Regions from separate parts of the Mesorhizobium sp. B2-3-10 genome, predicted to be linked through region 2. Evidence: predicted binding sites of a transcription regulator. Region 2 holds the regulator's gene; each other region holds the start of a gene.
What was found. Region 2 encodes HrcA, which represses chaperone genes, less so after heat shock. Its sites were predicted from a motif close to GTTAGCACTCNCNNNNNGNGAGTGCTAAC; they were not measured.
Positions count from the first base shown of each region.

Region 1: a site for HrcA is predicted at 6,812-6,840, ahead of FJ943_RS23380 (co-chaperone GroES). Genes of this name have one in related genera too.
Region 3: a site for HrcA is predicted at 1,826-1,854, ahead of groES (co-chaperone GroES). Genes of this name have one in related genera too.

Region 1 is NZ_VFVT01000008.1:199,633-209,130, forward strand. It holds gene FJ943_RS23340 (hypothetical protein) at 1-40, opposite strand, end outside; gene FJ943_RS23345 (helix-turn-helix domain-containing protein) at 156-1,376, shown strand; gene FJ943_RS23350 (PQQ-binding-like beta-propeller repeat protein) at 1,411-2,043, shown strand; gene FJ943_RS23355 (aldo/keto reductase) at 2,130-2,960, shown strand; gene FJ943_RS23360 (hypothetical protein) at 2,982-3,290, opposite strand; partial or broken gene FJ943_RS23365 (glutathione S-transferase family protein) at 3,489-4,195, shown strand; gene FJ943_RS23370 (ATP-binding protein) at 4,536-6,038, shown strand; gene FJ943_RS29710 (hypothetical protein) at 6,103-6,243, shown strand; gene FJ943_RS23375 (usg protein) at 6,332-6,610, opposite strand; gene FJ943_RS23380 (co-chaperone GroES) at 6,997-7,311, shown strand; gene groL (chaperonin GroEL) at 7,371-9,002, shown strand; gene FJ943_RS23390 (hypothetical protein) at 9,063-9,287, shown strand; gene FJ943_RS23395 (DUF982 domain-containing protein) at 9,426-9,498, shown strand, end outside.
Region 2 is NZ_VFVT01000001.1:427,849-437,346, forward strand. It holds gene FJ943_RS02175 (YciI family protein) at 1-77, shown strand, start outside; gene FJ943_RS02180 (RNA polymerase sigma factor) at 85-1,329, shown strand; gene FJ943_RS02185 (glutathione S-transferase family protein) at 1,339-1,965, opposite strand; gene cysK (cysteine synthase A) at 2,125-3,105, opposite strand; gene FJ943_RS02195 (LysE family translocator) at 3,283-3,900, opposite strand; gene FJ943_RS02200 (sorbosone dehydrogenase family protein) at 4,017-5,360, opposite strand; gene FJ943_RS02205 (hypothetical protein) at 5,465-5,662, opposite strand; gene hrcA (heat-inducible transcriptional repressor HrcA) at 5,766-6,848, opposite strand; gene rph (ribonuclease PH) at 7,004-7,720, shown strand; gene FJ943_RS02225 (VOC family protein) at 7,903-8,313, shown strand; gene rdgB (RdgB/HAM1 family non-canonical purine NTP pyrophosphatase) at 8,313-8,990, shown strand; gene hemW (radical SAM family heme chaperone HemW) at 8,987-9,498, shown strand, end outside.
Region 3 is NZ_VFVT01000002.1:601,839-611,336, reverse strand. It holds gene groL (chaperonin GroEL) at 1-1,401, opposite strand, end outside; gene groES (co-chaperone GroES) at 1,467-1,763, opposite strand; gene FJ943_RS09610 (class I SAM-dependent methyltransferase) at 1,928-2,938, opposite strand; gene FJ943_RS09605 (hypothetical protein) at 2,897-3,664, shown strand; gene FJ943_RS09600 (TetR/AcrR family transcriptional regulator) at 3,684-4,310, opposite strand; gene FJ943_RS09595 (MFS transporter) at 4,435-5,622, shown strand; gene FJ943_RS09590 (D-arabinono-1,4-lactone oxidase) at 5,628-6,929, shown strand; gene FJ943_RS09585 (alanine racemase) at 6,926-8,071, shown strand; gene FJ943_RS09580 (helix-turn-helix domain-containing GNAT family N-acetyltransferase) at 8,148-9,098, shown strand; gene FJ943_RS09575 (AraC family transcriptional regulator) at 9,106-9,498, opposite strand, start outside.

The DNA of each region.
Region 1 (9,498 bases), on a different contig from region 2:
CATTGGCCGCGTCGAGGTCGAGGTTGGTGGAGGCAGGCATTTTCTGGTTCTCCCATGCTGCCGTCATTGCCGGCACGTCTTGCTGGTTGACGGTACTGACGTAAGTTAGGGCGGCGCTGCGCCGAGATGGGAGTTACAAGTGTGACGGGATTTGAATGGACTCGCTGATCACCGCGGCAGCGCTGGCGCTGGCGGCCGGCGATCCGCTCGGCGCGCTCGACCGCGTTGCCCTGCGCGAGGATGCGCCGGCGCTGGCGCTGCGCGGCATTGCCATGGCGCAGCTCGGCGACTTCGATCGCGCCAAGCTCTTGTTGCGGCGGGCCGCGCGTGCCTTCAGTCCGAAAGAGGCGGTGGCGCGCGCCAGATGCGTCGTCGCCGAGGCCGAGATCGCGCTGGTTTCGCGCGATTTGGGCTGGCCGGCCAAGGCGCTCGACGCGGCCCGCACGGCGCTGGAAAAGCATGGCGACCGGTTGAACGCAGCGCATGCCGGTCACCTCAAGGTACGGCGCCTGCTCTTGATCGGCCGCCTCGACGAGGCCGAGCAGGTGCTCGCCGGGCTCGACCCGGCGCCGCTGCCGCCGGCGGCAAGAGCCGCGCACGAACTCGCCGTCGCCGGCATCGCCATGCGGCGCCTGCGGACCAGGCCGGCGCGCGCGGCGCTGGAGTGGGCGCGCCATGCCGCTCGCAAGGCCGGCATTCCCGGCCTCATCGCGGAGGTCGACAGCGCGTGGCTGGCACTGGAGACACCCGCGGCGCGGCTGATCGCGCAGGGCAGGGAGCAGCCGCTGCTGCTCGAAGAGGTCGAGGCATTGCAGGGATCGCCGGCGCTGGTCGTCGATGCTTTCCGCTACGCCGTGCGCGTTGGGCGGACCACGGTTTCGCTGGCGAGCCGGCCTGTGCTGTTCGCCTTGGCGCGGACGCTCGCCGAAGCCTGGCCCGGTGATGTTTCGCGGGGGGAACTCGTGGCGCGGGCCTTCGGCGGCAAGCATGCCGATGAATCGCATCGCGCGCGCCTGCGCGTCGAGATCGGGCGGCTGCGTGCCGAGCTTCGCGCATTGGCCGGCATCGACGCCACCAGGCATGGCTTCACGCTGGTGCCGCGCCAGGCCCATGCGGTGATGGTGCTGGCGCGGCCGATCGAGGAACGGCATGCGGCCGTGCTTGCCTTGCTGGCCGACGGCGAGGCCTGGTCGAGCTCGGCCCTGGCGCTGGCACTTGGAACCGGCCAGCGCAGCGTGCAGCGGGCGCTTGAGCCGCTTGCCGACGCCGGCAAGGTACAGTCCTTCGGCCATGGCCGGGCGCGCCGGTGGATGACGCCGCCGGTGGCGGGTTTCACGACCACCTTGTTACTCCCCGCGCCGCTTCCCAATGGCTAGAAAGTGACGACGACCACCATTGAGGGACAAGGACATGAAACATTCGGCAGCCGAAATCTTGAGGGAATACGGGCCCTTTCCCGGTGCCAACACGGTGGCCGGGGTAAGCTTTGACGGCAAGAATGTCTGGTTCGCCTCGGGCGACAGGCTGAACGCCTTCGATCCGGAGAGCGGGCAGGCCCTGCGCTCGATTGATGTCGCGGCACATGCCGGCACCGCCTATGACGGCCGGCATTTCTTCCAGCTTGCCAAGGACCGCATCCAGAAGATCGATCCCGACACGGGCGAGGTGCTTTCCACCATTCCAGCCCCCGGCAATGGCGGCGATTCCGGGCTGACCTGGGCCGAAGGCACGCTGTGGGTCGGCCAGCACCGGGAGCGCAAGATCCACCAGATCGACCCCGAGACCGGCACGATCCTGCGCACCATCGAATCCAACCGGTTCGTCACCGGGGTGACCTGGGTCGACGGCGAATTGTGGCACGCCACCTGGGAGGGCGACGAAAGCGATCTGCGCCGCGTCGACCCTCTGACGGGCAAGGTTCTGGAGAAGCTCGACATGCCTGCCGGCATGGGCGTCTCGGGGCTGGAGTCCGATGGCGCCGACCGACTGTTCTGCGGCAGCGGAAACGCCGGCGTGGTGAGGGCGGTGCGCCGGCCTAAATGAGGGTCCGCGAATTTTCCCCAATCGACTGGCCGTCGTGCGATGCCAAACCTAGATAGGCTGGACCATCCCCGCAAAAGGATTCTCCCATGCCCGAACAGATCACGCTGAACGACGGCACCGCCATTCCCCAGCTTGGCCTTGGCGTCTGGCAGGTGGATCACGACATCACGGCACAGGTGGTGGGCTGGGCGATCCAGGCCGGTTACCGGCTGATCGACACCGCCGAGGGTTACCGGAACGAGGAAGGGGTCGGCGAGGCGATCCGCGCCGCCGGCGTGCCGGCGGCAGAACTGTTCATCACCTCGAAGCTGCGCAACGGCGCCCACCAGCGCGATGCGGCGCTTCGGGCCTTCGACGACACGATGAAGAAGCTCGGCGTCGAGCAGCTCGACCTGTTCCTGATCCATTGGCCGGTGCCCAGCCAGGACAAATATGTCGAGGCCTGGAAGACGCTCGTCGAGCTGAAGCAGGCCGGCCGCGTCAAGTCGATCGGCGTTTCGAATTTCAACAGGGATCATCTGGAGCGCATCATCGGCGAGACGGGCGTGACGCCCGTCGTCAACCAGATCGAGCTGCACCCTCGCTTCCAGCAGCGCGATCTGAGAGAATTTCACGCCCGGCACGACATCCATACGGAAAGCTGGAGTCCGCTGGGCAGCGGCCGGCTGCTGAGCGACCCGACCATATCAGGCATTGCCCGCAAACACGGCAAGTCCACCGCGCAGACAATGATCCGCTGGCATCTCCAGCAAGGGCTGATCGTCATCCCGAAGTCGGTGCGCCAGGACCGCATCGCGGCCAATTTCGACGTCTTCGATTTCGAACTGGACGCGCAGGACCTGGAGACGATCGCCGGCATGGATTCGGCTGACGGCCGTAACGGTCCGAATCCGGCGACGGCGGCGTTTCTGTTCTGAGAGGACGAAGCGGCCGGCGCGCTAAATCCCCGAGCCGTCCAGCTGTTGCGCGTCGTCGCCTTCCCACGGCGCCGGCATCGAGGCGCCCCGGCTGAGATTGGCCGAGGGCATCGGCATCCAGCACTTCAGCTCCGGCTCGGCATATTCGACGACGCGGCCGGGCGAGGAATCGGAGGCGCGCCAGCCCTCGTCACCGAACTGATCGGCGCGTGACCAGTAGGCGAGGTCGACTTCCGCCGGCCCCTGCTCGGATGGGCGGACCGTCACGAGGATCCGGCTGCCATCTTTTGGCGCGCTCGACATGTGGCGCCAGCGGTCGGGCTCGTCCATCGTATTTCCTCCTGCCTTGCTGTGGGATGAAGTGTCGCCTCGTCGTCGGAGACGGTCAACCCAAACTTTGCGCAACCCATCCTGTTTCGATGGGCTGCTCGTTCCGCCCGGCGCGCGGGCAGTGGATGATTTGTCGGATTGCACCAGCCGTATCCGTCCTTGATCTGGCGACGGTCGCCGGGACAAGGAGAGGCATTCATGAGTGACGAAGTCGAGCCGGTGCCGGCTGGGCTGGAGACAAAACTGTACTTCAGCCGCAACCCCAATCCGCGCCTGGGGTCGCGGTGGCGCGTCATCTCGGGGCGAGGGTGACCTTCGAATTCGCGTCGCCCTTCGCGCCGGGGCAAGCGGAGCGATTCCGGCCCCTCAACCCCAACCTTTCCCTGCCCATACTGGTCTGGCCCGGCGGAAGCTTGTGGGAGGCCGACGCCATAGCGTGCCGGTTGTCGCGCGACATGGGTTCCGATTTCTGGCGCAGCGGCGACGATGAGCCCGAGATGATCCGCTGGCTGAGTTGGGGCAAGGAGAATTTCATGCGGGCCTGCGACATGGTGCATTTCGAGCGCGGCACCAAGCAGCGCTATCACATCGGGCCGATCGATCACCAACTGGTCGAGGATGGGCTGAAACTGTTCCGCACGACGGCGGCGATCCTGGAGACCGCGCTTGCGGGCCGGCAATGGCTGGTGGGAGACGAAGTCTCTTATGCCGATTTCCGCATGGCGACCTTCCTGCCTTTCAACGATGTCGCGGGCCTGCCGCTCGGCGACTATCGACTGGTCGATCGCTGGTACCGGCGGCTCGAAGCGATCGACGCCTGGCGTGATCCCTTCGAGGGTCTGGACGCGCCGCGATTGCCGCCAGTCCCAGGACAGGCCGAGCCGCATGAGGCGCCGAGGCTGTAGTCGAAAGGGGTGGCGACCGGCGTATACGTTTGGAGAGAAACTTGAAAACGCCGGCCGCCATTTGGGGGCGTTGGGGTGCATCGCTTTGGGGGGCGATGCAGAGGCCAGGCTAAGCGGATGGCCGGCCGCCGCAATCGAAACGCCGGCTCATGGTGAACAGGCGGTTACTATCCACAGGTCAGGGCCGTAAACGCCAGACGGCCCGCCGGATCGCGGCCGTCCATCGCGGCCAGATCGTCGTTGTCTCGGCTGTGCGCAACGCGAATCGCCGGCCATGCCACGCTCGACGGGCCGCGATCGGATTGCTAAGCCCGTCTGCGAAGGAGCTGATGAGTCTGGCATGACCGTTGCGATCGAGATGGGACACACGACAGCGGGCGCGCCGGCGAAACTCGATCTCGAGGAGTTGCTGGCGACCCGCCTTCTGGTGCAGGGCAATTCGGGCTCCGGCAAGTCGCACCTCTTGCGGCGTCTCCTGGAACAGAGCGCGCCTTGGGTGCAGCAGACCATCATTGATCCGGAAGGCGACTTCGTATCCCTGGGCGAACGCTACGGCCATCTGGTGATCGATGCCGAGGAGCATACCGAGCGCGGCTTGCAGGCGGCCGGCGAGCGGGCGCGCATCCACCGTGTCTCGACCGTGCTCAACCTCGAAGGCCTCGATGCCGAGAACCAGATGCGGCGCGCCGCCGCTTTTCTCGGCGGGCTATTCGAGGTCGCGCGCGACCACTGGTACCCGATGCTGGTGGTGGTCGACGAAGCTCAGCTTTTCGCGCCGGCGGTGGCCGGCGAGGTGTCGGACGAGGCGCGCAAGCTTTCGCTCGGCGCCATGACCAACCTGATGTGCCGGGGCCGCAAGCGCGGGCTTGCCGGCATCATCGCCACGCAGCGGCTGGCCAAGCTCGCCAAGAACGTCGCGGCGGAAGCCTCCAATTTCCTGATGGGCCGCACCTTCCTCGATATCGACATGGCGCGCGCGGCCGATCTCCTAGGCATGGAGCGGCGGCAGGCGGAGGCGTTCCGCGATCTGGAGCGCGGCCAGTTCATGGCGCTGGGGCCGGCACTGTCGCGCCGGCCGCTCGGCCTGCGCATCGGCCCGACCGACACCAGCCCGCGCAACGGCACGCCCAAGCTGATGCCGCTGCCGGAGGCGGCGCTCGAGGATGCCCGCGCCATCATCCTGGCCGCCCCGCCGCCCGAGACGATGCGTGCGCCGCGCCGGGTGGCGTCGCCGGACCTGCTCGACCAGTTGATGGCGGCGAAGTCGGCTGCGCTGGAAATCCGCCCCGAACCGGCGGAGCCGCAAGTCAGCGCCGAGGATCTGGCGGAGCGGCGCGAGCGGGTGGACCGCGTGCTGCGCGCCATTCTTGCACAACCTGACGCGGGCTTCCGCGTGATCGGGGTGCTCTACCAGGAGTTTGTCGTGCGCTGCCGCATCGAGGGCCTCGCCTCGGTCGTGCCTGATCTGCCCGCCTTCCGGCGCATGTTGACGCGCGCCCGTGCCGGGCTGGGGGCCGAAGCCAGCGAGGACGATGTGTGGCGCGACGTCTCGGTGCGCGCTTCGCTGCTGCCGGAGGACATGCAAGGCGTGTTCATGATGATCGCGCGCGCGGCGAAGGAGGGCTGGCCGTGCCCGAGCGATGGCGCGATTGCCCGCGCCTACGGCTCGCATTCCATGCGCCGCGCCCGGCGGCTGCTCACCTATATCGAGGAGCAGGGCCTCATCGTCTGCCAGGTCGACGGCACGGGGAAGCGCACCGTGACGCTGGTCGAACTCGCCTGGGCAACGGCGCCCGGCGATCCCAATGCCGAGGGGGCGGAGCAGGGGAGTTTGGCGCTGTGAGGGCGGCCATGGCGGCCGTGGCGCATCGCGATCTCATCGACAAACGCTGATCCGCTGGTTCTCGATGACGAACTTGGCGGCGGTCGGCATCGCCTCGCTGGCGCTTGCGCGGTCCCCGGCAAGCGGCGCCGGGTGGCTGGTGCCGGGAACCCGCGGCTCGATCCTTGCCGGGCTCGGCGTGACGCTGGTCAACCATCGTATCTGAAGCTTGCTTGCAGACGGCGGGTGCGAAGGCGATGCTGAGGTCGCTGGTCGGCTTCTGGTAAGGTCAGCACCGCGCGATGACGCCGCCCTTACTGGACCGTGATGACACCGTCGACCGCCCGCCATTCCGATGGGGTGATGAGCCGGTGGTGGGCGATGTGGACGGAGTGAAGCGGCCCGTCCAATTCGCGCTCCCAATAGGAGAGAAAGCCCTTGAGTTCGGGGAACTCCGGCGCCAGGTCGTAGTCCTGCCAGACATAAAGCTGCAGCAGGCTCCGATGGTCAGGCAGACGGTAATGGATTTGTGCGGTGGTCAGGCCATAGCCTTCCATCTGGAGGCGGAACTCCTTGCTGACGCTTGCGATCATTCGTGTCTCCTTTCGGCGGCAGCCGTGGCCGTAACGGCGAAAAAGTCTCTCGGCCCATCGATGTGCGCCGTCGGCAAACAACTCCTTCAGAGGGTGAGCGGTTCCGGCGCCGGCGATGGTACCGGCTCGGATAATTTTGCCGGATCTAGGCGTAAATTCAAGCGGCGGCTCCCGACGCAGAGCGAATAAGACCGCCATAACGTTGGCACTCCGCCGGCGTGAGTGCTAAAATTTTCTGGCCGGCCTCTTGAAACCGAAAAAAGGGAAAACTAGCTCGATATGCGCGCGCGATGCCTGACAAAGGGTCGCCGCATTCCGCATCGGCCCGAATTGCCGGTCCGGTGTGGAGGAAGCTGAAAACCTGTTTGTCCCAAGAGGAGAACGACATGGCGTTCCGTCCATTGCATGACCGTATCTTGGTCCGCCGCATCGAGGCCGAGGAAAAGACCTCCGGCGGCATCATCATTCCCGATACCGCCAAGGAAAAACCGCAGGAAGGCGAAGTCATCGCCGTCGGTCCCGGCGCGCGCGACGACAGCGGCAAACTGACCGAGCTGGATGTCAGGGTGGGTGACCGTATCCTTTTCGGCAAATGGTCCGGCACCGAGATCAAGCTCAATGGCGAGGACCTGCTCATCATGAAGGAAAGTGACGTGATGGGCGTGATCGAACAGACCGCGCAAGTGAAGAAGGCCGCCTGACGGCTTCTTAGAAAATCCACCAGTCAACGAATGCTGCCTAGAGATAGAGGAGTGATCCAATGGCTGCCAAAGAGGTAAAATTCCATACCGAAGCGCGCGAGAAGATGCTGCGCGGCGTCGATATCCTGGCCAATGCGGTGAAGGTGACGCTCGGCCCCAAGGGGCGCAATGTCGTCATTGAAAAGTCGTTCGGTGCGCCGCGCATTACCAAGGATGGCGTCACCGTCGCCAAGGAAATCGAGCTTGAGGACAAGTTCGAGAACATGGGCGCGCAGATGGTGCGCGAAGTCGCCTCCAAGACCAATGACCTTGCCGGCGACGGCACCACCACCGCGACCGTGCTGGCCCAGGCCATCGTCAAGGAGGGCGCCAAGGCCGTTGCCTCGGGCATGAACCCGATGGACCTGAAGCGCGGCATCGACAAGGCGGTGGACGCCGTCGTCGCCGAGCTGAAGGCCAACGCCCGCAAGGTGACCCGCAACGACGAGATCGCGCAGGTCGGCACCATCTCTGCCAATGGCGACGCCGAGATCGGCCGCTTCCTCGCCGAAGCGATGGAGAAGGTCGGCAATGAAGGCGTCATTACGGTGGAGGAAGCCAAGACCGCCGAGACCGAGTTGGAAGTCGTCGAAGGCATGCAGTTCGACCGTGGCTATCTCTCGCCCTATTTCGTCACCAACCAGGACAAGATGCGCGTCGAACTTGACGAGCCCTACGTGCTGATCCACGAAAAGAAGCTCGCCAACCTGCAGGCGCTGCTTCCGGTGCTGGAAGCGGTGGTCCAGTCGGGCAAGCCGCTGCTGATCATCGCCGAGGATGTCGAGGGCGAGGCGCTGGCGACGCTGGTCGTCAACAAGCTGCGCGGCGGCCTCAAGGTCGCGGCCGTCAAGGCGCCGGGCTTCGGCGACCGCCGCAAGGCCATGCTGGAAGACATCGCGATCCTCACCGGCGGCACCGCGATCTCCGAGGATCTCGGCATCAAGCTCGAGAATGTGACGCTGGAGATGCTGGGCCGCGCCAAGAAGGTGGTGATCGAAAAGGAAAACACCACCATCGTCGACGGCGTCGGGCGCAAGGAAGAAATCCAGGGCCGCGTCGTGCAGATCAAGGCCCAGATCGAGGAGACCACCTCCGACTATGACCGCGAGAAGCTGCAGGAGCGGCTGGCCAAGCTTGCCGGCGGTGTCGCGGTGATTCGCGTCGGCGGCTCGACCGAGGTTGAGGTCAAGGAGCGCAAGGACCGCGTCGACGATGCCTTGCACGCGACCCGCGCGGCTGTCGAGGAAGGCGTGCTGCCCGGCGGCGGCGTCGCGCTGCTTCGGGCCGCCAAGGCGCTCGATGCTGTCCAGACGGACAATGCCGACCAGAAGACCGGTGTCGAGATCGTGCGCCGCGCCATCGAGACGCCGGTCCGCCAGATCGCGGAAAATGCCGGTGCTGAAGGCTCGATCATCGTCGGCAAGCTGCGCGAGAAGGGCGAATTCGGCTGGGGCTGGAACGCTCAGACCAACGAGTTCGGCGATCTCTATGGCCAGGGCGTGATCGACCCGGCCAAGGTGGTGCGCACCGCGCTGCAGGATGCCGCGTCGGTCGCCGGCCTGCTGGTGACCACCGAGGCAATGGTGGCCGAGAAGCCGAAGAAGGAAGCCGCCAGCCCGGCAATGCCGGCCGGCGCCGGCATGGACTTCTGAGGTCCGACCAGTCCGCCCGCTCCTCGACAGGGAGCGGGCATCGGTTGAAGGGAGAGAGATATGGATGCGCTTGCTGACCTTGGGCCCGTGCCCGCGCCGACACATCAGGCAAAGGAGTTCCTGGCCTATGAAAGCGAATGCCGCGGTGCGCTGAAGCCGCTGCTGGCGGAACTGCTCGACAGGGCCGAAGCCGCCGGCTGGAAGCGGCGGACCGTTGCCGCGACGCTGATGTTTCTGGCCGCGCAACAGGTGTCGGAGGCGTCCGAGGCCTCGGCCGGCGGCTGAGCGCTGACGTTCAGTCCCATGAACCTTACGGGCAGTCCCATGAACCTTACGGGCAGTCCCATGAACCTTACGCGGCGGGCCGCGCCTTCCGGTGTTCGGCCCGCCGCGGGTCCGCACAATCGAGAGGAGGCACAAGCCATGAATCGCTGGCAGTTTGAAGAACCGGTGACCATTCTGGTCGGAATGGGCTTTCCGAGGAAGATCGAAAGCG
Region 2 (9,498 bases):
GCTGTCCGGCGGCCAGCACCGGGACTGTCGAGGTGCGGCCGATCTGGGAAATGGCCGACTATCTGCCCAGGAAATGACGGCGTGATGGACACACGCCCCGAAATCGCCCGGGTGGCCGCCGAGACGGCCGCCCGGCAGAGCTACGGCAAGCTGGTCGCCTGGCTGGCGGCGCGCACGCGCGACGTGGCTGCCGCGGAGGATGCTCTGGCCGACGCCTTTGCGGCGGCGCTTGAACGCTGGCCGCGCACCGGCGTGCCGGAAAAGCCGGAAGCCTGGTTGCTCGCGGTGGCAAGGCGGCGGCGTGTCGACGCGGTGCGGCGGCGGCTGACCAGCGAAGCCGGCCGCGACCATCTCAAGCTGATTGCCGAGGAGGCGGAGGCGCGCATGACCGATGAGGACCTGCCCGACGAACGATTGCGGCTGATGTTCGCCTGCGCCCATCCGGCGATCGAACCGGGCGTGCGGGCGCCGCTGATCCTGCAGACCATCCTCGGCTTCGATGCCGCGACGATCGCTTCCGCTTTCCTGCTCTCGCCGTCAACGATGGGCCAGCGCCTGGTGCGCGCCAAGAGCCGCATCCGCGAGACCGGCATTCCGTTCCGCGTACCGGAGCGAGCCGAACTCGGCGAAAGGCTGGACGCGGTGCTGGAGGCGATCTACGCCGCTTTCGCCGAGGGCTGGTCCGACCCGGCCGGTACCGAGACGCGGCGCCGGAACCTCGCCACCGAAGGCATCTGGCTCGGCCGGCTGGTGGCCTCGCTGCTGCCGGACGAACCGGAAGCGCTGGGCCTGCTGGCTCTGATGCTGTTCGCCGAAGCGCGCCGCGCCGCGCGTCGCGACACGGCCGGAGAGTATGTGCCGCTCGCCGAGCAGGACCATGCACTGTGGGATCACGCCCTGGTCGACGAGGCCGAAGCCCTGCTCTGCCGTGCCGCCGCCATGGGCACGATCGGCCGCTATCAGCTCGAGGCGGCGGTCCAGTCGGCGCATGTGGCGCGACGGCTGAGCGGCCGCACCGACTGGGCGGCGATCCGCGCGCTCTACGAAGCGCTGTTTTCGATCGCGGGATCACCGGTCGTGGCGATCAACCGCGCGGTGGCGATCGCCGAGACCGAGGGCGCGGTGGCGGGGTTGGCGGCTCTTTACGTGCTGGGAGACGACAAGCGGCTCAATGACTACCAGCCCTACTGGGCCGCGCGGGCCGGCCTGCTGGCCAGGCTCGGCCAGGCACCGCAGGCGCTCGAAGCCTATGATCGGGCGATCGGCCTCGAGCGCGATCCGGCGGTGCGCCGCTTCCTGCAGGCAAGACGCGCCGCGCTCATACAGTGAAGTGTCCGCTCAGGCCGGCCACATTTCGTGCGACGTGTTGAGCGTCTTCATGAGCGGATGCTCGCGCAACCGCGCCCACAGGCGTTCGATACCGGGCCAGGCCGCCCGCGCCATGTCGATGTCGGGATGCCAGGCCACCAGCATGACGAGATAGATGTCGGCCAGCGACATCTGATCGCCGGCGAGCCAGTCGCGGTTGCGCAAGGCTGCATCGACGACGGCAAACCCGCGGTCCATCTCGGCGACCGCCGCCTGTTTCACCGCCTTCGTGCCCTCGGCATCCGTCGTGTAGCGATGGGCGTAGTAGAGCCGCAGCATCGCCGGGTAGAGCACCGAGGACATGAACGCCATCCAGCGCAGGAACTCCGCGCGCGCCGGTTCATCGGCGGTCGGCGCCAGGCCGGCTTGCGGGTGGCGCTCGGCGAGCAGGATGCAGATCGCCGCCGATTCGGTGACCGAGCGTCCGTCCGGCAAGGTCAGCACCGGCACCTGGTTCAACGGGCTGATGGCGAGGAAGGCCGGATCGGGCGCCTCGCTCTTCAGCACGTCGATCTGCTGGAAAGGCGCATCGATCAGCGCCAGCGCCGCCTCGACGACAAAGCCGCCGCTGCCCGGACGCGTGTAGAGCTTGTACATGAAATCCTCCCCCCGGCCCGAACCAGGGCGCGCTCGAGATTTGCACCGGAAGCAGGGGCTACTCAAGTCGGGTAAGGACTCCACGGCAGGTTTTTCAACGGGCCAGGCTCAGGACGCTAAACAAGCTACGTTAGCGCTGCTGTTCTTGGGTATCGAAGCCTAAGCTCCCAGCCCCTCGAACAGGATCGTCGACAGATACCGCTCGGCGAAATCGGGGATGACCACGACCAGGGTCTTGCCCTTGTTCTCGGGCCGCGAGCCGACGACGATGGCCGCCTGCAGGGCCGCGCCCGAGGAGATGCCGACCGGCACGCCTTCGAGGCGGGCGATGAGGCGCGCATTGGCGACCGAATCCTCGTTCGAGACCTTGACGATCTCGTCATAGACCGTGGTGTCGAGGATTTTTGGCGCGAAGCCGGCGCCGATGCCCTGGATCTTGTGCGGGCCGGGCTGGCCGCCCGACAGGACCGGCGAAGCATCCGGCTCGACGGCGACGACATGCAGCGCGGGCTGGCGCTTCTTCAAAACCTGGCCGACGCCGGTGATGGTGCCGCCAGTGCCGATGCCGGCGATGAAGATGTCGATCCCGCCCTGGGTGTCGTTCCAGATTTCCTCCGCCGTCGTCTTGCGATGGATCTCTGGATTGGCCGGGTTTTCGAACTGCTGCGGAATGATGGCGTTGGGGATCGTCGCGGCCAGTTCGTCGGCCTTGGCGATGGCGCCCTTCATGCCTTTCGGGCCTTCGGTCAGCACCAGTTCGGCGCCGAGCAGCGCCAGCATCTTGCGGCGCTCGACCGACATTGTCTCCGGCATGGTCAGGATCAGCTTGTAGCCCTTGGCGGCGGCGGCGAAGGCGAGCGCGATGCCGGTGTTGCCGGATGTCGGTTCGATCAGCGTGGTCTTGCCGGGGGCAATCTTGCCGGCCGCTTCCAGCGCCTCGATCATCGCTACGCCGATACGGTCCTTGACCGAGGCGATCGGATTGAAGAATTCGAGCTTGGCGACCAGATTGGCGACGATGCCCTTCTCCTTGGCGAACTTGTCGAGCCGTACCAGGGGCGTGTCGCCGATCGTGTCGGTGATGGAATCGTAGATGCGGCCGCGGCCGGGCACGCGGGCTGAAGTGACGGGCTTGTTCATTGGTTTCGCTCCCTGGATTTCAGGCAATTGGCAGTAGCCGACAGAATAGGGCTTTCAACCGCGCAAGATAGGCTGCGGCTGGAAAATATCCGAGTGGGGCGCGTGCTGAAAACGCCTGGCACTCGGAAAAGCATTTCCCGAAACAGCCGAAGTAGGGAATGGTTTGGCCGAAACGACCTACTGACGAGCGGCGATCGCCGCCGCCGCGCCAACCATGAAGGCGCCGGCAGTGCGGTTCAGCACCTTCAGCGCGCGCGGCGACTTCAGGAACCAGCGCGCCTTGGCCGCCAGCGCCAGGTAAGGCACCAGCACGACGAACAGGACGACGACCGTCAGCGCGACGAGAATGCCGTAATCGGCAAGCGCGATCGTCTTCAGGTCGACGATGGTCGGCGTGATGGCGAGGTAGAAGATCATCGTCTTGGGGTTGCCGAGCGTCACGGTGAGGCCGGCGACGAAGCTCGACAGCAAGCCGCCCTTTCCCTTCCTGGCTTCGACGGTTTCAGGTGTGATGCCGGCGGTCCAGAAGCGCCAGCCGAGGAAAGCCAGGTAGGCGACGCCGGCCCATTTGATGGCCAGGAAAACCATGCCGAACTCCTGCGCGACGAAGGCGAGGCCCAGCACTACGGCGGTCAGGTAGGTGAGATCGCCCAGCATGAGTCCGAAGGACATGGCCAGCGACGAGCGAAAGCCCGAGCCCAGCGCACGCGCGACCAGCGCGGTGATGCCGGGGCCAGGAATGGCGGCGGCGATACCGAGTGCGGCACTATAGGCGAGGAATCCGGTGAGGGTCATGGCGCTGGCGTCCAAGGGCAGTCGCGCCCTTGTCGCACGAGGCGGCCTCGGGGAGAACGCCCTGAGCGCGGGATTCGCTTGCACCAGACGGCAATGGCCCGGTTCGCAAGCAAGGGTCAGGAGCGGTCGCCACTATAAGTCACGCGCCAGATCGTGCCGTTGCCGTCCTCGGAGACGATCAAGGATCCGTCGCCGGCCGCCGCAACGCCGACCGGGCGGCCCCACACCTCGCCGTTCGAAACGACGAAGCCGGTCATGAAATCCTCGTATTCGCCGGTTGGCTTGCCGTCCTTGAACAGAAGCCGGACCACCTTGTAGCCGGTCCTGTTGCCGCGGTTCCACGAACCGTGCAGGGCAACGAACGCGTCGCCTCGATACGCCTGGGGAAATCCGGCGTCGGCGGGCAAATCCTTGCCATCGTAGAAGGCGATGTTGAGCGGCGCCGAATGCGCCTGCATCAGCACGTCGGGACTGTCAGCCTTGCCGGCGAGGTCGGGGCGCTCGCCCCTGTGGCGCGGGTCCTCATTGTCGCCGATATAATACCAGGGCCAGCCATAGAAGGCGCCTTCCCTGACCGATGTCGCGTATTCGGCGGGCACATTGTCGCCGAGCCCGTCGCGCTCGTTGACGACACACCATAGCGCGCCGGTCGCCGGCTGGACGGTCATGCCCGAACAGTTGCGCAAGCCGGTGGCCACTGTGCGACCGTTCTTACCGTCGGGGTCGAAGGCCCGGACCTCGGCCCGGCCCGCCTCGGAACCCCAACTGGCGCCGAGCGGCTTAGCCTTGACCCAGGCGTCGAGCCCGCCCCTGGGCCTCTTGCCCATGTCCTCGGCGACATTCGAGCCGGAGCCGACGGAAAGATAAAGTGTCTTGCCGTCGGGCGAGAAGGCGATGTCGCGGGTCCAGTGGTGGGTCGAAGGAATGTCGGCGACGATGGTTTGCGGCTCGCCCGAGGCCTTCAGGTCGCCATTGCCGTAGGCAAAACGCACGATGCTGTCGCTGTTGGCGACGTAGACCCATTGCGGGTCCTTGCCCGGGGGATAGAAGGCAATGCCATAGGGCCGGTTGAGACCGCCGGCAAAGATGCTTTTCTCAGCGGCTTTCGCGCTGCCCTTCGCCAGGCGATAGAGGCGGAGCTGGTTGGCCTTGCTGTCGGCAACGAACAGGTCGCCATTGGGCGCGATGCGCACGACGCGCGGATTGTCGATCCCCGAGGCGATCAACTCGGCCGAAAACCCCGGCGGCAAATGCGGCTTTGCGTCCGCCGGCATGTCGATCACGCCGGCGCTGTTGGAGACGGATTTGGTGACATAGGGCTTCGGCAGGTCTTCCGGCTTGATCAGCCGGCGCACGCCGGGCCTGTCCGCCCGCCAGTCGCCGAAGGCGGCCGGGCCTTTGAGCACAGGCTGGTCGGCTTGCTGGGCGAGCGCCGCTGTCGTGACAAACAGTGCGGACATCGCCAGTCCGGCTAACCGCATCACTTCCTCCAATCCGTCATGAAGGAAAGCAACGATCGGTTTGCCCGTGGGTTCCGTTCGCACGATGCGCAAAACTTCTCGGATCAGGTCCCGGCAGCGTAAAAATCGTCGTCCAGGCGTTTTTCCAATTCAACGAGATCGGCCGGCAATGGCAGGCCCATGGCGCGCATCTCGCGCAGTTTTTCGCGCAGCTGTTCCTGAATTTCGTGCTGGTCCTCCGGCTGGTTGACCATCTCCTCGAGCAGCAGACTGATCTGGGCCTTGAACGATTCCAGCGCCATTCTTTTTCTCCTTTGCAGCCTGTCTGGATTTACGGTCCCGCCAGGAAAGTCGTTCGCGGTCGAATTCCGGCATGGAAACCAAAGCAATAATTCCTCGGACTCCTTACCTCAGCATGCGGGAAATCAGCTGTGCCGTATAATCCACCATCGGCACGATGCGGGCATAGTTCAGCCTTGTAGGGCCGATGACGCCGAGCGCGCCGACGACGCGGGCGTCCTTGTCGCGATAGGGCGCCACCACCAGCGACGAGCCCGACAGCGAGAACAGCTTGTTTTCCGAGCCGATGAAGATGCGCACGCCCGATCCCTGCTCGGCGAGGTCGAGCAGCTGGATCAGCCCGTCCTGCGTCTCCATGTCCTCGAACAGGTGGCGCAAGAGTTCGATGTCGGCCTGGGCGGTGACGTTTTCCAGCAGATTGGCGCGGCCGCGCACGATGAGCCGGGCAGGCAGGCCGCTTTCGGCGCCCGCCCACACCGCAAGCCCCTTCTCGACGAGGTCCTGCGACAGCGTGTCGAGGGCGGCTCTCGTCTCTTCCTTGATGCGGGCGATCTCGGTGCGCGCCTCGGCCAGCGTGCGGCCACGAATATGCGCGTTGAGGAAATTCGAGGCCTCGTGCAGTTGCGAGACGGTGATGCCGGCGGGCAACTCGACGACACGGTTTTCGACATCGCCATTCTGCGACACCAGCACGGCAAGCGCCTTGGTCGGCTCCAGCTGGATAAATTCGATGTGCTTCAGCGCCACCTCGTTCTTGGCGGCCAGCACCAGGCCGGCGCCGCGTGACATGCCCGACAGCATCTGGCTGGCCTCGGTCAGCATATGCTCCAGCGTCGCGCCGGAGCCGGAGGCCCGCACCTGCGCTTCGATAGTACGACGCTCCTCGTCGGAGAGGTCGCCAAGCTCCATGAAGGCATCGACGAAGAAACGCAGGCCAGCCTGGGTTGGCAGGCGCCCGGCCGAGATGTGCGGCGCGTAGATCAGCCCGAGATGCTCGAGGTCGCTCATCACGTTGCGGATGGTGGCGGGCGACAGCGAGGACGGCAGGATGCGCGACAGGCTGCGCGAGCCCACGGGTTCGCCGTCCCGCAGATAGGAATCGACGATGCGCCGGAAGATGTCGCGCGAGCGCATGTCGAGTGACTGAAGAGCCAGCGACTGCGAGGCGGGATCGACTGCCTTGGTCATTCGGCTAAAAACCTCCGGTTCAAGGATATAGACTTCGGTGGGCCGCGCGCAACCCGGTGTCTGTGTCGGGTCACCGCCCCTTTTCCTTTGCGCCGTGCCCTGCATGCGTCTAAAAGCCGGCCACGATTCAAAAAAATGACAAGAAAGCAGGCCGAATGCGCCCCTCCAAACGCCAATTCGACGAAATGCGCGCCATATCCTTCGAGCGCGGCGTCTCCAAGCATGCCGAAGGCTCGTGCCTGGTGAAGTTCGGCGACACGCATGTCCTGTGCACCGCCAGCCTCGAGGAAAAGGTGCCTGGCTGGATGCGCAATTCCGGCAAGGGCTGGGTGACGGCCGAATATGGCATGCTGCCGCGCTCGACAGGCGAGCGCATGCGCCGCGAGGCCTCCGCCGGCAAGCAGGGCGGCCGCACGCTGGAGATTCAGCGGCTGATCGGCCGTTCGCTGCGCGCCGTGGTCGACCTGCAGGCGCTGGGCGAACAGCAGATCACCGTCGACTGCGACGTCATCCAGGCCGATGGCGGCACCCGCACCGCTTCGATCACCGGCGGCTGGGTGGCGCTGTATGACTGCCTGCGCTGGATGGAAGCGCGGCAGATGGCCAGTGTTTCGAAAGTGCTGAAGGATCATGTCGCGGCGATTTCCTGCGGCATCCATGACGGCCAGCCGGTCATCGATCTCGATTATATCGAGGATTCCTCGGCCGGCACCGACGCCAATTTCGTCATGACCGGCAAGGGCGGCATCGTCGAGATCCAGGGCACCGCCGAGGGCGAGCCCTTCTCCGAAGAGCAGTTCGCGGCCTTGATGGGCCTGGCCAAGAAGGGCATTTCCCGGTTGGTCAGCCTGCAGCAGATGGCGGTGGCCTGAGTTTTCGATGCCGAGCCTGGGCGCCCCCCTCTGGCCTGCCGGCCATCTCCCCCGCAAGGGGGAGATCGGATGTTGTCGAGAGCTTCGCCAATAATCAGCATAGAATACCACGAGCCGGCGCTCGCGCTGCCAATCTCCCTCCTTGCGGGGGAGATGGCCGGCAGGGCAGAGGGGGGCGCCTCGTGACACCCTCCGCCATTCTGGAATCCGCCCTCTATGTCACCGACCTCGCTGAAGCAGAGGTCTTCTACACCGATATCCTCGGCCTCACTCTCCTCGGCAAGGTTGACGGCCGCCACCTTTTCTTCCGCTGTGGCCCGGGCGTCCTGCTCGTCTTCAACGCCGAGGCGACCAGAATTCCGCCCGCGCCGGACGCAAGGCTGAAAGTGCCGCCGCACGGCACGGTCGGCGAAGGCCATCTGTGCTTTGCCGCGAGCGCCGCTGAAATCGAGCTTTGGAAAACCCATCTCTTGGCGAAGAAAATCGCCATCGAAAGCGAATTCGAATGGCCGCAAGGTGGCCGTTCGATCTATATACGCGACCCTTCGGGCAATTCGATCGAGTTCGCCGAGCCGAGAATCTGGGGCCTTTGATGCATTCGCCAAACCTCCATACGCTTGATGGCAAGAAGATCGTCGTCGCCAGCCACAATGAAGGCAAGCTGCGCGAATTCGCCGAGCTGATGGGGCCGTTCGGTTTCGAGGCGAAATCGGCCAAGGCGTATGGCCTGCCCGAACCGGACGAAACCGGCACCACCTTCGAGGAAAACGCCTACATCAAGGCCTTTGCCGCCGCAAAGGCGACTGGCCTGCCGGCACTCTCGGACGATTCCGGCCTCTGTGTCGACGCGCTCGACGGCGCGCCCGGCGTCTATACCGCGAACTGGGCCGAGACTCCGGACGGTTCGCGCGATTTCGCCATGGCCATGCAGCGCACCGAAGTGGCGATGCAGGAAGTCGGCGCGGCCACGCCCGAACGGCGCACGGGCCGCTTTGTCGCCGTCATCTGCCTCGCCTTTCCCGACGGCGAGGCCGAATATTATCGCGGCGAGGCCGAGGGCACGCTGGTCTGGCCGCCGCGCGGCGAGCTCGGCTTCGGCTACGATCCGGTGTTTTTGCCCAATGGCTTCGACAAGACCTTCGGCGAGATGAGCGCGGAGGAAAAGCACGGCTGGAAACCCGGCCAGGCGACGGCGCTGTCGCACCGCGCCCGCGCCTTCCAGAAATTCGCCCAAGCCCGGCTTGGTTCGGTGAGGCCTGGCTCGGCATGATCGGACCCGGCACCACCATGGCGCTCGACCGCGGTCCCGGCTTCGGCGTCTACGTGCATTGGCCGTTCTGCGCCGCCAAGTGCCCGTATTGCGACTTCAACAGCCATGTCCGCCACCAGCCGGTCGACCAGGAGCGCTTCGCCGCCGCCTTCGAGGCCGAGTTGGCAACGATGCGCCAGCGCACCGGGCCACGCGAAGTGACCAGCATCTTCCTCGGCGGCGGCACGCCGTCGCTGATGAAGCCGGAAACCGTGGCCAGGGTTCTGGACGCCGTGGCCAGGAATTGGACAGTGCCTGACGGCATCGAGGTGACGCTCGAGGCCAACCCGTCCTCGGTCGAGGCGGAGCGGTTTCGCGGTTACCGCGCCGCCGGTGTCAACCGCGTCTCGCTCGGCGTGCAGGCGCTGAACGACAAGGATTTGCGCTTTCTCGGCCGGCTGCACAATGTAAGCGAAGCCTTGCACGCCATCGGGCTCGCGCGCGAAATCTTTCCGCGCCTGTCCTTCGA
Region 3 (9,498 bases), on a different contig from region 2:
CTTGCCGGCAACGATCGAGGCTTCCGCACCAGCGTTGGCCGCGATCTGGCGGGCCGGAGCCTGCAGCGCACGACGAACGATGTTGATGCCGGCGGCCTGGTCGGCGTTGACGCCTGTCACCTTGATGTTGGCCGAAGCGCGCAGCAGGGCAACGCCACCGCCAGCAACGATGCCTTCTTCCACGGCCGCGCGGGTCGCGTTGAGGGCGTCATCGACGCGGTCCTTCTTTTCCTTGACTTCGACTTCCGTCGCACCGCCGACGCGGATCACCGCAACGCCGCCGGCGAGCTTCGCCAGACGTTCCTGCAGCTTCTCCTTGTCGTAGTCCGAGGTGGTCTCCTCGATCTGCTGCTTGATCTGGGCGACGCGGCCCTGGATCTCGGCTTTCTTACCGGCGCCGTCGACGATCGTGGTGTTCTCCTTGGAGATCGACACCTTCTTGGCACGGCCGAGCATGTTGAGGCCGACATTCTCGAGCTTGATGCCGAGGTCTTCCGAAATGACCTGGCCACCGGTCAGGATGGCGATGTCTTCCAGCATGGCCTTGCGGCGATCACCGAAGCCCGGCGCCTTGACGGCGGCGATCTTCAGGCCACCACGCAGCTTGTTGACGACCAGCGTGGCGAGCGCCTCGCCTTCGACGTCTTCCGAGATGATGAGCAGCGGCTTCGAGGTCTGCACGACGGCTTCGAGGACCGGCAGCATCGCCTGCAGGTTGGAGAGCTTCTTCTCGTGCAGGAGGATGTAGACGTCCTCCAGCTCGGCAACCATCTTGTCGGCGTTGGTCACGAAATAGGGCGAGAGATAGCCGCGGTCGAACTGCATGCCTTCGACGACTTCGAGTTCGGTCTCGGCGGTCTTGGCTTCCTCAACCGTGATGACGCCTTCGTTGCCAACCTTCTGCATCGCTTCCGCGATCATCTTGCCGACCGACTCGTCGCCATTGGCCGAGATCGTGCCGACCTGGGCAACTTCCTCGGAGGTCTTGATCTTCTTGGCGGCCTTGCCGAGAGCAGCGACCACTTCGGTGACGGCCAGATCGATGCCGCGCTTCAGGTCCATCGGGTTCATGCCGGCCGCAACCGACTTGTGGCCTTCCTGGACGATCGACTGCGCCAAAACGGTCGCGGTCGTGGTGCCGTCGCCGGCGATGTCGTTGGTCTTCGAAGCAACTTCGCGGACCATCTGCGCGCCCATGTTCTCGAACTTGTCTTCAAGCTCGATTTCCTTGGCGACGGTGACGCCGTCCTTGGTGATGCGCGGGGCGCCGAACGACTTGTCGATGACGACGTTGCGGCCCTTGGGACCGAGCGTGACCTTCACCGCGTCGGCGAGGATGTTGACGCCGCGCAGCATGCGCTCACGGGCATCGCGAGAGAATTTTACGTCTTTGGCAGCCATGTTTTAGCTCCTGGCAGGGGCTCGGATAGAGCCCGAAAAATTCAAGTTGAGGGTGAGGCCGATAATCAGCCGATGATGCCCATGATGTCGGATTCCTTCATGATCAGAAGGTCTTCGCCATTGAGCTTGACTTCGGTGCCCGACCACTTGCCGAACAGGATGCGGTCGCCGGCCTTGACGTCCAGCGGGACCAGCTTGCCAGCTTCGTCACGAGCGCCGGAGCCGACGGCGATGATCTCGCCTTCCTGCGGCTTTTCCTTCGCCGTATCCGGGATGATGATCCCGCCAGCGGTCTTGGATTCGGATTCGACCCGGCGAACGACCACGCGGTCATGAAGCGGGCGGAACTTCGACTTTGCCATTTTTTCTTCCTCGATGAGAACGGTGAGAAACAGTTCCTCCGTCCGGCGGCGCCGGACACATAGTTAGCACTCACCAAAGGCGAGTGCTAACGTGGCGCTGAAATAGGCCGCCGACCTGCCAGAGTCAAGGCGCGCGGAGCGCCTCTTGGTAGGATGGCGATGACTTATCGAAGCTTGGCCGAACCGAGCACCAGGAGCGGACAACGTTCCGCCAGGGGATAACTGCCGCTTGGCACGACGCGCACCTGGTCGAACCAACCGCGCGCCTCATCCTCCAGCATGGCCAGCGTCGCGAAGCTGTACTTCGTTTCGGAGCCCGCATAGACGTCGATCGTGTTGATGGATGCCATACTCCATCCGGTGCATGCGGCAAGGGCCTCCCGATTCGGAAACAGCTTGTCGAATGCCGCACGGATTGCTTGCACATCGACGCTGCTGTCGCAGTCGCCGGTCGTGCACGCCATGGCTATCCGCCATTTGAGCGCGTGGAAATTCTCGATTCCGCCGGCCAGGACCAGAGCTTCGATGCCGCGCAGGTCATCCGCGGTTTCCGGCCGAGCAAACACGCGGATCGCCGCACGCCGGCCAGGCTTTAGCACCCTTGCGATTTCACCGAACAGCGAACCGCGCGCGGCCTTGGTATCGACCGCCGACAGGCAGCCGTCGCCGATGACCGCGTCGAAACATTCCCGCTCGACCGGGAGGTCAAGCCAGTTGCCGGCCATCGCCCTTCGCGAGATGTTGTCGCCGGCCCATACGCCGGAAATCATGGCAGCCGATTGATCGATCGCCAACATCGATCTGCCTAGAACCGCCAGTTCAGGTGTCACCCCAAGCAGAAGTACATCGGCATTTCCGAGATCGAGTTCGCGCTCGAATATGCCGACGGTTTCCGGCGTCGGCCGGAGCGGGGCGTCCAGGAGCTTCCAGTGCCGATGATAACTGTCCCAATGATTCGTCATGCAGACCCGTTGGAGCCCAGGAAAGTCTGGCATTGATTGATTAGAGCCGCTTAATGGAAGTGGGGATGGAAGCCAAGAGGTTAGCTGGTGGCGCGCATCATTGTCATAACGCATGAGCATGACCGGTTTCTGGGTCGCCGCGGCCTTCTGCTGCGCCGGAATAGCCGTTACATGCTTTTCGATATTCTCGAGGACCTGAAGAGGCGGGGCCATTCGGTCCGGATTCAGCCTGGCCTCTCCGGACAATCCAGCGCCGATGTCGCGGTTCTGCACGTCGATGCGACAACGACACCGGCAGATTATCTCGAATATGCGCGGAGTTTTCCCTTATGCCTCAATGTCGGGGCCGCCGACATATCGAAACGGCGGGTAAGCGGAGCGCTTCTGGCCGAGGGCGACGGCTGGCTGGGCCCGGTCATCATCAAAAGCAATCTCAACAACCAGGGCATTCCGGAGACACGGCTCAATCGGCGGTCGAGGCGTGCCGGCCAACCGGCACCCTTTGCGCACGTGCCAGCCATGCCGTCCTACGAGGTCTACCAATCCCGGGACGACGTTCCCGATGGCGTCCTCGATCGCGATGATCTGGTCGTGGAAAAGTTCATCCCGGAAAAAGAACCTGACGGCTTTGCGGTGCGCTTCTGGGTGTTTTGCGGAGAGCGCGAGCGCTGCACCCGCTACGTCTCGCCAAACAGCCTGGTCAAGGCATCGGAAACGATCCGGCGCGAGCCCGCCGCTGTTCCCGACGAACTGCGCGAACGGCGGCGTGAACTCGGCTTCGACTATGGAAAATTCGATTTCGTCATGCATGAGGGCAGGGCTGTTCTCCTCGATGCCAACAAGACGCCCGGCCGCCCGCAGAACCTGGTGAAGATGTTCGCGGCCGGCGCTTCCGACCTGGCCGATGGTTTCGAAGGCCTCATCCGCCGGGCGAGATAAGGTCCCCGGTTGCCGGTCGCTAAAGAAACAGCCGCAACTGGGTGTGGATGATCGATCGGTAATCCTCGATGGTCCGGCGGCTTTCCGCTTCGCCCTGCGCAAGCGCCAGGCGCACAACGCCGCCGGCGAGCTGGAAGATCAGCAGAACCATGCGTTCGAATTGCTCGTGCTTTTCCGGCTCGAGCAAGGCGATGACGTGGTCGCAGAACATCTTGGCCTGATGCCGGGTTTCGGCGATGTCGAGATTCTTCAGCGCCTTGTCGGCCTGGATGGCGTTCTGCAGATCCTGGATGGCCGGATCGCCGGCGACCCGGCTGAGGTAGTCGTCAAGCAGCCGGTCGGACGCGGCGATGACGTCCTTGGCTTCGCGGACATCGGCGACGATCGCCGTCAATCGCGACCGGCTGACCTCCGAGAATCGCTCATAGAGCATCGCCAGGATCGCCGACTTGTTGGGGAAGTAGTGGTAGACGGTGGCGATCGGCCCGCCCGCCAGCATGCCGACCTCCTTCATGGTGACGGCATCGATGCCCTTCTCGCCGATCAGCCGCATGGTGGTCGACAGGATGGCGTCGATGCGCTCGCGGCTGCGCTCCTGCTTGGGCCTGCGCCTGGGCTCGGTGATCGTTCGACTTGCTTGCGTCATGCACCGATCTTTCGCACGAGTTCCCAAATTCCGGTTGACAAGAAATATGATCAAGTATCAGTTTCTGAAATACTGACAGAGTGTCAGCTTTTTTGCCGTGCGGCAAGGACGTTGGGAGGCGCCTATGGCTTCGACAAGCGCTGATCTTCAGGGCGAAGGCGACTGGCTGGTCGGCAATCCCAGCGGCGGGCAGCTCGCCTCGGCCCTGTGGATCGGGTCGGTCGGCCTGCTCATTCTCGGTCTGCAGCCCGTCCTGCTCGGCGCCCTCTATACCGAGGGCCATGTCAGCGGCGACGAACTGGCGTTGGTCGCCACCGCCGAGATGATCGCCATCGCGATTGGTTCGGCGATCGTCGCGATGCTGCTTTCCGCCCACAACATGCGCTGGAAAAGTGCCGTCCTCCTGCTGCTCTTGGCGCTGGCCAATGTGTGGACCGCCTATGCCGCCGGCGCCAACACGCTGATGGCGGCCCGCGCGCTGGCCGGCCTTGCCGAAGGCGGCCTTGTCGCGGTCGCCACCGAACTGATTGCCCGTTCGCGGCGCGCCGAACGCATCGGCGGCTATTTCGTCACCATGCAGACCCTGGCGCAATGCGCTCTTGCCCTGGTGCTGGCGCTCTATGTCATTCCAGCCGCCGGGTCGGCGGGCGGCTTCCTCGTTCTTGCCGTCGTCTGCGTCGCGTCGCTGGTGGTCGCCTTTGCTGTCCCCGCCGATTATGCCGATCTGCCGAAGGACGAAAACCTCGCCAATGTGCTGACGGCTTCCTCGATCACCGCGCTGTTATCGGTCTTCTGCTACTTCATGTTCTTCGGCGCCGTATGGGCCTTTCTGGAGCCGCTTGGCGCCCAATTCGGCATCGATGGCCGCACCGTCGGGCTGATCGTCTCGGCCAGCCTCGCGGCGCAGGTGCTGGGCGCGATGACGGCGACCGTGTTCGAGGCGCGCATCGACTATCGGCTTGCCATCACGGCGATCGGCCTCGTCGCGCTTGTCGCCTCGCTCGTGCTTGCCAGCGGGCCCGGCCTCACGATGTTCTGGGTCGTCGCCCTGATCATGGGTTTTATCCTGCTGTTCATCGTGCCCTACCAGATCCGGCTGGCGATCACCGCCGACGAGACCCGCACCGCCGTGCTGCTGGTGCCGGCCGCCCAGCTTTTCGGCCTGGCGATCGGACCGGTCGCGGCGTCGCTGCTCATCGACGGCAAGGAGTTTCGCCCGGTTCCCGAGTTCGCCGCCGCAAGTGCTGTCGCCAGCGTGGCGTTGCTCGGCCTGTTTGTCCTGGCGGCGCGGCGTCGCCGCGCGATTGCGTGAGCCCCATGTCGAACAGCTGGAGCAACTGGTCCGGCTTTGTCACCGCCGAGCCGCGGCTGCTTGCCAGTCCGGCAGATGCCGGCGAACTCGGCGATCTCATTCGCACCGCACCCGGCCCGGTCCGCGTCGTCGGCGCCGGTCACTCCTTCACGCCATTGGTGAAGTCCCAAGGCACCATCCTGTCGCTGGAGAAGCTGGAAGGGCTGGTTGCGCATGACGCGAAAAGACATCAGGCGCGTGTGCGGGCAGGGACGCGGCTTGGTCCGCTCATGCACATGCTGCAAGGCATCGGCCAGGGCCTGCCCAATATGGGCGACATCGACCGCCAAGCGATAGGCGGCGCCCTGGGCACGGCCACCCATGGCTCGGGGCCGACGCTGGGCGCGTATCACACACAGCTGGAAACGGTGCAGATCGTCGACGGGCTTGGCAAGGTCCGCGACTTCAAGCGGGAAGGGGATCAGGAAACGATCCATGCGATCGGCGTTGCGCTTGGCGCCTTCGGTGTGCTCAGCGAAGTGACGTTGAACAACATCGCGACCTACCGGCTGCGGCGCCGCAAATGGGTGCTGCCGATAGCCGACATGCTGCGCGATTTCGAAACGATGATGAGCGAGCACCGGTCGGCCGAATTCTACTACATCCCATTTTCAGGCTACGCGCAGTTCATCGCCAGCGACTTCAGCACCGAGGCGACCACTCCGCGCCCGACCGACGATGACGAGGGCTCCCTGCGCACGCTGCGCCGCCTGCGCACCGGGCTTGCCTGGCTGCCGTCGCTGCGCCGCAGGCTGATCCTGGGCGCGGTCGCCAAGGTGCCGGCCGAGGATTACGTGCAGGACTGGCTCAACGTCTATGCCAGCGACCGGCAGACCAGGTTCAACGAAATGGAATATCACCTTCCGTTCGAGGAGGGGCCGAAGGCGCTGGCCGAGATCATCGAACTGACCGAGAAGCATTTTCCGGAAGTCTATTTCCCGATGGAAGTGCGGTCGGTGGCATCGGATGAATTCTGGCTCTCCCCTTTCCACAAAAGGCTCACCTGTTCCATCGCCATCCACCATGACGCGGCGAACGATCCGTTGCCGTTCATGCGCGCGGCCGAGCCGATCTTCCGCAGATATGGCGGCAGGCCGCACTGGGGCAAGATGCACAGCCTGAAAGCGGCCGACCTGAAAAAGCTCTATCCGCGCTGGGACGATGCGATGGCGGTGCGCCGCGACATCGATCCGCAAAACCGCTTCGTCTCGCCCTATATGGCCGACCTGTTCGGCATCGAACCCAGTTCTTTCGGCATCCAGCCATGAAGGCGTATTTCGCCACGCTTTCGGATGCGCTGAGAGAGGCGGACATTTTCCAACCCTGCCTGCTGCTCGACCTCGATCGGCTGGATGGCAACATTGCCCTGGTGAAGAAGCGGCTTGACCCCAGTCTTGCCGTCCGTTTGGTCGACAAGTCGCTCGCTTGCCTCCCGCTGCTCTCCCATATCGGCAAGGCGCTTGGAACCCACCGCCTCATGACCTTCCATCCGCCGATCACCGAGGCGGTGCTGAAGGCGTTCCCGGATGCGGATCTGCTGTACGGCAAACCGATGCCGGTTGGCGCGGCCAGGGCGGTGCTTTGCAGAGGCGACGTGGCTTGGTCGCGGGTCTGCTGGCTGATCGATACACAGGAGAGACTGGCGGAATATGGCGCGCTCGCCGACGAACTCGGCGCCGAATTGCGCATCGCTTTCGAAATCGATGTCGGACTGCATCGCGGCGGCTTTGCCGAACCGGCGGCCCTGTCGCGGGCGCTGAATGCGCTGCCTACCCACAAAGGGCTGCGCTGCGAAGGCGTCATGGCCTATGAGGCGCATGCGCCGCACATACCCGGCCTGTTCGGTGGACCGGCCAAGGCGTTGGCGCAAGCCTCCGAACAGGCCGCCGCTTTCGTCGCGCGCCTCGGCGCCGACCAGCGCCATGTCCTGAACATTGGCGGCAGCAAGACCGCGCTGCTTCATCATGGCGGCATCGCCAATGAAGTGTCGATGGGCTCGGCCTTCGTGCTGCCCGTCGATTTCGACACGCCCGGCCTTGAGGGCTTCCAGCCGGCGGCCTTCATCGCGACGCCAATCCTGAAAGTGGTCGAGCCGATGCTGCCTGGCCCGCCGGCGGTCTCGCGCCTGCTGCAGGCGCTGGGCCGGTTTCCGCGCAAGGGCTGCTATCTCTATGGCGGCAAGTGGATGGCCGAACCGGTGTTTCCCGAAGGCATGACGACAAACGGCCTGCTTGACCTGTCTTCCAACCAGCAATTCATGGGTCTGCTCGCCCAGGCCGTCGTCAGGCCCGGCGACTATGCGTTCCTGCGGCCCACGCAGAGCGAGGCCGTGCTGCAGCACTTCGGACCGATCGCGGTGCTTTCCGGTGGCAGGATCGTCGACCGCTGGCCGGTGTTGCCGATGCTGTAAGCATCTCGGGCGCCTTCCCTAATGGCTGACTCCGTCAAGTAAATGATCGATCCTGTGCCAGCAGGAGATGACTCGAATGACAATCCACCATCAGCCAGACAAGGCTGCGCCCAACAAGGGCCTGATCGATGCGGTGCGGGCGTTCAACCGCTTCTACACCCGCCAGATCGGACTGCTCGATGAAGGGCTGCTGAAGAGCGCCTTCTCGCTGACCGAGGCACGCGTGCTCTACGAACTGGCGCATCGTGACGGACTGACCGCGACCGATCTCGGGCGCGACCTCGGTCTCGACGCCGGCTATGTCAGCCGTTTGCTGAAGAAGTTCGAGCGCCTTCACCTCATCTCCAGGGCCACGCTGACTTCGGACGCTCGGCAATCGTCGATCGCGCTGACGCCGGCGGGCAGGAACGCCTTCGCGCCGCTGAACCAGGGTTCGCACGATCAGGTCGCGGCGCTGCTCGATCGTCTGCCTGCGTCGGAGCAGGACCGGCTGGTCAAGTCCATGCGGACCGTGCAGCGTCTGCTGGACGCCGGTGCAGAGCCCAAAATCCCTTATCTGCTGCGGCCGCCGCAGGTCGGCGACATCGGCTGGATCATCCGTCGGCAAGGCATGCTCTACGCGCAGGATTATGGCTGGGACGAAACCTATGAGGCGCTGGTCGCCGAAATCCTCGCGGCGTTCGTAAAATCCTACGATCCGAAATGGGAGCGCGGCTGGATCGCCGAGCGCGAAGGCGAGGTCGTCGGCTCGGTCTTCGTCGTGCGCAAGTCGGATCAGGTGGCCAAGCTCAGGCTGCTCTATGTCGAACCTTCGGCACGGGGGCTCGGCATCGGCAAGCGCCTGGTCGAGGAATGCATCGGCTTTGCCCGCGCCAGGGGGTACAGGACGCTGACTCTATGGACCAACGATATTCTGACCGCCGCCCGGCACATCTACCAGGCGGCCGGTTTCAGGCTGATCGAGGAAGAGCCTCACCATTCCTTCGGCAAGGATCTGGTCGGCCAGAACTGGGAACTGGAGCTGTAGCAGCGCGTCATGCCTTGACGGGCACCCAGATCTCCAGCCCGCCATTGCCGGTGTGGGCATCGAATTCAGGCCCGTAGCGCTCGAATTCCGGCGCATCGGCAACCTCATGGCCGGATGCCGGCAGCCAGCTGTTCCAGATCGTATTGATCGTTCGCCGGATGGTCGAGATGTGTTCGCGATGCGTGAAAACGGCGTGTCTCTGCGCCGGCACCCGCACCCGTTGGAACTCCTTCGGCAGATCGGCGAAGTCGCGCACCTCGACGCCGACGACATAATCGAAATTGCCGGCATCGTCGCCGTTGAGGCAGACGCCGTAGAAAACGCCGGCCACTTGCCCGGGGATGTGGCCGATATGGGGAGCGAAGCGCTGCCATTGCATTGGAATGCCGGCGCTGGACTC